Linked DNA regions of Aromatoleum petrolei. The protein of the gene in region 1 binds, or shares a complex with, the protein of each later gene. Links are inferred from orthologs where the notes say so. Each region holds a gene or a part of one and is shown on either strand. Other genes may lie near its edges.

Evidence for each region.
Region 2: the proteins of accB (region 1) and accD are in contact, whole or in part, in a solved structure (PDB 8UXZ), measured with the Escherichia coli proteins. The link is inferred for Aromatoleum petrolei from one-to-one orthologs.

Annotation. Positions count from the first base shown.
Region 1 is NZ_CP059560.1:1,832,986-1,837,443, forward strand. The notes cover bases 811-3,531. They hold accB (acetyl-CoA carboxylase biotin carboxyl carrier protein), read left to right. Parts: upstream 811-1,806; coding sequence 1,807-2,256; downstream 2,257-3,531. Other genes in these bases: ToN1_RS08415 (TlpA family protein disulfide reductase), read left to right, coding at 811-1,204; aroQ (type II 3-dehydroquinate dehydratase), read left to right, coding at 1,262-1,753; accC (acetyl-CoA carboxylase biotin carboxylase subunit), read left to right, coding at 2,267-3,531. Outside these bases: ToN1_RS08410 (hypothetical protein), read left to right, coding at 98-640; more of ToN1_RS08415, read left to right, coding at 653-810; more of accC, read left to right, coding at 3,532-3,628; prmA (50S ribosomal protein L11 methyltransferase), read left to right, coding at 3,648-4,458. UniProt on the Escherichia coli protein: This protein is a component of the acetyl coenzyme A carboxylase complex; first, biotin carboxylase catalyzes the carboxylation of the carrier protein and then the transcarboxylase transfers the carboxyl group to form malonyl-CoA.
Region 2 is NZ_CP059560.1:4,014,416-4,018,052, forward strand. The notes cover bases 670-3,637. They hold accD (acetyl-CoA carboxylase, carboxyltransferase subunit beta), read left to right. Parts: upstream 670-1,702; coding sequence 1,703-2,572; downstream 2,573-3,637. Other genes in these bases: trpB (tryptophan synthase subunit beta), read left to right, coding at 670-852; trpA (tryptophan synthase subunit alpha), read left to right, coding at 891-1,706; folC (bifunctional tetrahydrofolate synthase/dihydrofolate synthase), read left to right, coding at 2,588-3,637. Outside these bases: more of trpB, read left to right, coding at 1-669.

The DNA of each region.
Region 1 (4,458 bases):
ACACGGACCCTCAGCCGGACTCGCGACCATGACTTTCCGCGCGCCCCCCTCCCGCTCCGCAAGCCTGAGGCGTGAAATCGCCGCCGCGGCGGCCCGCATGATGGCCGAAGACGGCATCTCCGACTTCGGCTTTGCCAAGCGCAAGGCCGCCCGCCAGCTTGGTGCCTCGGACACCGACTCGCTGCCCAACAACGCCGAGATCGAAGCCGAACTGCGCGCCTGGCAATCGCTGTATCAGGACGAAGAACAGGCCGAACGCCTGCTCGAGATGCGGCGTGCGGCGGTCGGCGTGATGCGCCTGCTCGACGAGTTTCGCCCCTACCTGACCGGCGGCGCCCTCGACGGCACGGCGGGGCGCTACACCGAGGTCGATATCGAACTCTTCCCGGAAAGCGCCAAGGAAGTGGAAATCTTCTTCCTCAACCAGGACATCGCCTACGAGCACCGCGAACCGCGCCGCCCCGCGCCGCACGCACCCGAGGCCATCCTCAGCTTCGACTGGGAACAGGTGCCGATCCGCCTCTCGATCTATCCGGCCGACTCGGAACGCTCGAACCGGCGGCACGCCGAGCGGGCGCGCCTGCCCGCGGTCGAAGCCCTGCTCGCGCAGGACCGGAGCGAACCCGAGCCGGTGCGCTGAACCGACGACAACATGAAGCCATTCATCCGCAATGCCCTGATCCTCGCCGTCGCGGCAGCGGCAGGGCTGGCCGGCCATTTCGCCCAGCGCGCCTCCCCCCCCTCGACCCCGGCGACGACGCAGGTCGCACGGGACGCCGGCGCCCCCATCCTCGCGCTGAACCTGCCAGATAGCAGCGGCCAGCCCCAGGCGCTGTCGCAATGGCGCGGCAAGGTGCTGGTGGTCAATTTCTGGGCGACATGGTGCCCGCCCTGCCTGCGCGAGATCCCGGACTTCGCTGCCGTCAGCCGGCGCTTCGCCGACGCGCCGGTGCAATTCGTCGGCATCGGCATCGACCAGCCCGACAACGTGCGCCGATTCGCCGAGGAGCACAAGGTCCCCTACCCCCTCCTGATCGCCCCGCTGCAGACGCTGACCATCACGAGCACGCTCGGAAACACGTCCCAGGCGCTTCCATTCACCGCAATCTTCGACCGGCAGGGAGAACTGGATCTCGTGAAGCTCGGCACCTTGAACGCAGCGGAACTTGAGGGCAAAATTCGCGCACTCCTCGCTTCGCGGTGAGCCGCGCGATGCGCTTTCACTGGACAAAGTGCAGCGATCTGCGGCAAACTTGCCGTCATGACGCGCTCAAAACGCAGCAAAGCCACCGAGGCCCCGCCGCCTCCGCAGACCCGCGTTCTGGTTCTGCACGGCCCAAACCTGAACCTCCTCGGCACTCGCGAACCTGATGTCTACGGCCGCACCACGCTGGCCGACATCCATTCCGCGATGGATGCGCGCGCCCGCGCCGCCGGGGTCGTCGTCGAGTCCTTCCAGAGCAATCACGAAGGCCAGCTCATCGACCGCATCCAGGCAGCGGCGGCGGAAGCGGTGGACTACATCATCATCAACCCGGCCGGCTACACGCACACCAGCGTCGCCCTGCGCGATGCGCTGGCCGCGGTGGCGATTCCCTACGTGGAAGTGCACCTGTCGAACATCCACGCGCGGGAACCCTTCCGGCATCACTCCTATTTTTCCGATCGCGCCATCGGCGTGATCTGCGGACTGGGCGCATACGGCTACATGGCCGCACTCGAATTCGCCCTCACGCAACTGCGGAAAAGTTAAACACAAAACCCCTCTGGCGGCCCCGCAGGGCGCCGCATAGTCCGGAGAACAGCATGGATCTGCGCAAGCTGAAGAAACTGATCGACCTCGTCCAGGAATCGGGCATTTCCGAACTGGAGGTCACCGAGGGCGAAGAAAAAGTACGCATCGCCAAGCACATCGCCGCGCCCACGGCACCTGCCTATCTGGCCGCAGCACCGATGGCGGCCCCCGCTGCCGCCCCTGCGACCAACGTGGTCGTCGCGCCTGTCGCCGATGCCCTGCCCGAGGGCAACATCGTCAAGTCGCCGATGGTCGGCACCTTCTACCGCGCAACGGCACCGGGCGCAAAACCGCTGGTCGACATCGGCCAGAGTGTCGCCACGGGCGACCGGCTGTGCATCATCGAGGCGATGAAGCTCATGAACGAGATCGAGTCGGAGTTCACCGGCACGGTCAAGGCGATCCTGGTCGAGAACGGCCAGCCGGTCGAGTACGGCCAGCCGCTGTTCGTCATTGCCTGATCGGCACGCCATGTTCGAAAAAATCCTGATCGCAAACCGGGGGGAGATTGCCCTTCGCGTTCTTCGCGCCTGCCGCGAACTCGGCATCCGCACCGTCGCCGTTCACTCGGTCGCGGACACCGAAGCCAAGTACGTGAAGCTCGCCGACGAATCGGTGTGCATCGGCCCCGCCGCGTCGGCACAGAGCTATCTCAACGTCCCGGCCATCATCTCGGCGGCTGAAGTCACCGACGCCGAGGCGATCCACCCAGGCTACGGCTTCCTCTCGGAGAATGCCGACTTCGCCGAACGCGTGGAGCAATCCGGCTTTGCCTTCATCGGCCCGCGCGCGGAAACGATCCGCCTGATGGGCGACAAAGTCAGCGCCAAGGATGCAATGAAAGCGGCCGGTGTACCCTGCGTGCCCGGCTCCGACGGCGCACTGCCGGAAGAATCGAAGGAAATCGTCAAGATCGCGCGCGCCGTCGGCTACCCCGTAATCATCAAGGCGGCCGGCGGCGGCGGCGGGCGCGGCATGCGCGTGGTGCACACCGAGGCGGCCCTGCTGAACGCGGTCGCAACGACCCGTGCCGAGGCGCAGGCTGCGTTCGGCAATCCCGTCGTTTACATGGAGAAGTTCCTCGAAAATCCGCGCCATGTCGAGATTCAGGTGCTCGCCGACGAACACGGCAATGCCGTGTATCTGGGCGAGCGCGACTGCTCGATGCAGCGCCGCCACCAGAAGGTCATCGAGGAAGCCCCCGCCCCCGGCATCGACCGCAAGGCCATCGCCAAGGTCGGCGAGCGCTGCGCCGAGGCCTGCCGCAAGATCGGCTACCGCGGCGCCGGCACCTTCGAGTTCCTGTTTGAAAACGGCGAGTTCTACTTCATCGAGATGAACACGCGCGTGCAGGTCGAACACCCGGTCACCGAGCTGATCACCGGCATCGACATCGTGCAGGCCCAGATCCGCATCGCGGCCAACGAGAAGCTGTGGTTCGGCCAGAAGGACATCCACTTCCGCGGCCATTCGATCGAGTGCCGGATCAACGCCGAGGATCCGTTCAAGTTCACCCCCTGCCCCGGCAAGATCACCAACTGGCACACACCGGGTGGCCCGGGCATCCGCGTCGACTCGCACGTCTACAACGGCTACACGATCCCGCCGCACTACGACTCGATGATCGGCAAGCTGATCGCCTACGGCGACACGCGCGAGCAGGCGATCCGCCGCATGCGCATCGCGCTGTCGGAAATGGCCGTCGAAGGCATCAAGACGAACGTGCCGCTGCACCAGGAACTGATGCTCGACGCGCGCTTCATCGAAGGCGGCACCAGCATCCACTACCTGGAGCACAAGCTGGCCGATCGCAACGAAGTCAAGAAGAGCTGACTAGCCGGAGCCGCTGCGCATGTGGATTTCCGTGACCCTGCAGGCCGAGGCGAACAAGGCCGATGCTCTGTCCGAGGCGCTGATGGAGGCCGGCGCGCTGTCCATCAGCATCGAGGACGCCGACGCCGGCACCGAGGCGGAAAAACCGCAGTTCGGCGAGCCGGGCCATCACCCGGTGGGCCTGTGGGACCATAGCCGCGTGATCGCGCTGTTCAGCGCCGACGCCGACCTCACGGTCGCCCTGGCACAGGCGGCCGCCGACGCAGGTTTCGACGCGGTACCGCCCTTCACCCTGGAAGAAGTCGCGGAACAGAACTGGGTGCAGCTCACGCAAAGCCAGTTCGACCCGATCCGCATCACCGACCAGATGTGGATTGTACCTTCCTGGCATACCGCGCCCAATCCGGACGCGATAAACATCGAGCTCGACCCCGGCATGGCCTTCGGCACCGGTTCGCACCCGACCACGCGCCTGTGCCTCGAATGGCTGTGCGATGCGGTCGCGCCCGGCGCCAGCGTGCTCGATTACGGCTGCGGCTCGGGCATCCTCGGCATCGCTGCGGCGAAGCTGGGTGCCGCCGACGTGCTGGGCATCGACATCGACGACAAGGCCCTCGAAGCCGCGCGCGACAATGCCGAGCGCAATGCTGTGACGATGCGCCTGCAACATTCGCGCGACACGCTCGACGCGCAGTTCGACGTCGTCGTCGCCAACATCCTGACGAACCCGCTGTGTGTGCTCGCCCCGCTGCTGTCTGCGCGCGTGGCGCCCGGCGGTCGCATCGCGCTGTCAGGCGTGCTCGACACCCAGACCGATCAGGTCATCGCCG
Region 2 (3,637 bases), 2.2 Mb from region 1 along the record:
GCTGGTCAGCACGGGGTCGCTACTGCGACCGTGGCCGCACGCTACGGCATGGACTGCGTTGTTTACATGGGTGCCGAGGATGTGAAGCGCCAGGCGGCCAACGTGTACCGCATGAAGCTCCTGGGAGCGAAGGTTGTTCCGGTCGAGTCAGGCTCCAGAACTTTGAAAGACGCGCTCAACGAAGCAATGCGCGACTGGGTCACGAACATCCACAATACCTTCTACATCATTGGCACGGTTGCCGGTCCGCATCCCTATCCGATGATGGTGCGCGACTTCCAGGCGGTTATTGGTACGGAATGTCTCGTACAGATGCCCGAAATGACCGGACGTCAGCCCGATTATGTGGTCGCCTGCGTCGGCGGCGGCTCGAATGCGATGGGTATCTTCTACCCCTATATCGGTGTTCCCGGAGTCAGGCTGATCGGCGTCGAGGCCTACGGCGAGGGGCTGGACTCCGGGCGTCACTCGGCCAGTCTTACCGGCGGGACCCCCGGCGTGCTGCACGGGAACCGTACCTACCTGCTGCAGAGCGAGGACGGCCAGATCATCGAGACGCACTCGATCTCGGCGGGGCTCGACTATCCCGGAGTCGGGCCGGAGCATGCCTGGCTCAAGGACAGCGATCGGGCGGAGTACGTCGGTGTCACCGACGAGGAGGCGTTGGCCGCGTTCCACGATCTGTGCCACCTCGAAGGCATTATCCCCGCGCTCGAGTCGTCCCACGCCATTGCCTATGCCATGAAACTTGCGCCGACCCTGCCGCGCGACAAGATCCTGCTGGTCAACCTTTCCGGTCGCGGCGACAAGGATATGCACACCGTCGCCGAAAAGTCCGGCATCCAGTTCTGACTTCGCGGGTCTTCGGCCCGCGCATCCCGATACCGCTTATGTCCAGAATCCAGTCAGTTTTTCAGAGCCTGCAGGCCTCCGGGCGGCGGGCTCTGATCCCCTTCATCACCGCGGGCGACCCCGCTCCTGAACTCACCGTGCCGCTGATGCATGCGCTCGTCGAAGGCGGAGCGGATATCATCGAACTGGGTGTTCCGTTTTCCGATCCGATGGCCGACGGTCCGACGATCCAGCGCGCGTCCGAGCGTGCACTCATCAATGGAATGAGCCTGCGCAAGGTCCTTGCACTGGTAAGCGAGTTTCGCGCGACGAACGGCAGTACTCCGGTCGTTCTCATGGGCTATGCGAATCCGATCGAGGCCATGGGCGTCGAGCGTTTCGTCGCCGCAGCCGCTGCTGCCGGTGTGGACGGTGTTCTTGTCGTCGACTACCCACCGGAGGAGTGCGCGGTGTTTGCACGCACGCTCAAGGCGGCCGACATCGATCCGATCTTCCTTCTCGCGCCGACTTCCACCGAACAGCGCATCCGCGAGGTCGCAACAATCGGCAGCGGCTACATCTACTACGTCTCGCTCAAAGGTGTGACTGGGTCGGGGGCGCTCGATTTCAATGATGTCGCCGCACGCATGCCGCAGATCCGGGAAGGCGTCGGCATGCCGGTTGGCGTCGGTTTCGGAATCCGCGATGCCGAATCGGCTCGTCGCATCGGCGAAGTGGCTGACGCGGTCGTGATCGGCAGTCGCATCATCGAGGAAATCGAAAACAGTCCGCTCGATCAGGCGGTAGCCCGGGTAAAGAACTTCGTTGCGGGCGTGCGTGCCGCGCTCGACCAGATCCAAGGAGCTCCGCGATGAGTTGGCTTCAGAAGCTGCTGCCGCCCAAGATCAAGCGCGCCGAGAGCGCTGCGCGCAAATCAATTCCGGAGGGTCTTTGGAGTAAGTGTTCGGCCTGTGAGGCTGTGCTTTATCGATCAGATCTCGAAAGCAACCAGAGCGTGTGTCCGAAGTGCGGCCACCATCAGCGCCTGCGTGCGCGCGCCCGGCTCGATATGCTGCTCGATGCGGAAGGGCGCTTCGAGATCGGCAATGAGGTCGTGCCGGTCGATTCGCTAAAGTTCAAGGATTCGCGGCGCTACACCGAGCGCTTGTCGGCCGCCAATGACGATACCGGTGAGGCCGATGCTATGGTCGTGATGCAGGGGGCCATCCTGACGGTGCCGGTCGTGGTGGCCTGCTTCGAATTCGAGTTTCTCGGAGGATCGATGGGCTCCGTGGTCGGTGAGCGTTTTGTGCGTGGTGCGAAGGCGGCCCTCGAGCAGCGACTGCCCTTCATCTGCATTACCGCCACCGGCGGTGCGCGCATGCAGGAAGGTCTCTTTTCGCTCATGCAGATGGCAAAGACGACGGCCGCGATCACGCAACTTGCCGAGCGCAAGCTGCCATTTCTCACGATTCTCACCGACCCCACGATGGGCGGTGTGTCGGCGAGCTTCGCCTTCATGGGGGACGTGGTGATCGCCGAACCCGGCGCGCTGATCGGTTTTGCCGGCCCGCGTGTCATCGAGCAGACCGTGCGGGAAACCCTGCCGGAAGGCTTCCAGCGTTCGGAATTCCTACTCGAAAAAGGTGCGATCGACATGATCGTCGATCGGCGCGAGATGCGCTCGAAGGTCGCCGAACTTCTGACCCTGTTGACCCGCCAGCCAGCAATCGGCGTCTGACTGCCGTCTCCCTTCATGCAATTTCCCGACTCCCTGAGCGGCTGCCTCGAGTTGCTCGAAAGCCGCCATGCCACCCAGATTCAGCTTGGCCTGGAGCGCGTCTCCCGTGTGCGCGACGCGCTCGGCGTGCGCAGCGACGCTGTGGTGATCACCGTTGGCGGTACCAACGGCAAGGGTTCGACTTGCGCGATGCTCGAGGCGATCCTGCTCGCTGCCGGATATCGTGTTGGCTGCTACACCTCGCCTCATCTGCTGCGTTACAACGAGCGCGTGCGCATCGATGGGCGCGAGGTTGAGGACCGGATCCTGGTGGATGCCTTTCGTGCCGTCGAGGAGGCGCGCGGACACACCTCGTTGACGTATTTCGAACAGGGTACGCTCGCCGCCTGGTGGGTATTCTGCCGCGAGCCGCTCGATGTAGTCATCCTCGAGGTCGGCCTGGGGGGGCGCCTTGATGCGGTCAATGCGATCGACCCCGATTGTGCCATCGTGACGGGGATCGCGATGGACCACATGGACTGGCTGGGCGACACGCGGGAGAAGATCGGCTTGGAGAAGGCAGGAATTTTCCGCGCCGGACGTCCGGCGATTTGTGCCGATCCGATGGCCCCGGCCACGCTGGTCGATCATGCACGCGCGATCGGTGCCGAACTGAAGCTCGTTGGCCAAGATTTCGGACACAGCGGTGACCGCACGCAGTGGGCGTGGTGGAGTAAGGGTGGTGTGCGTCGGGGAGGTCTTGCCTATCCTGCGCTGCGCGGCGCCAACCAGCTTCTGAATGCGTCGGCCGTACTGATGGCGCTGGAAACCCTGAGGCAGCGGATTCCCGTGTCCATGCAGGCGGTGCGCCAGGGGCTGATGCTCGTGGAACTGCCAGGGCGCTTCCAGGTGCTGCCGGGAAAACCTTCGGTCGTGCTTGACGTTGCGCACAATCCGCAGGCTGCGGGCGTACTGTCGGAAAACCTGTCGAACATGGGCTTTTTCCCCGAGACGTGGGCGGTCTTGGGAATGCTCGCGGACAAAGATGTTGAAGGGGTCGTGAGGCTGATCGAGGATCGCGTCGAC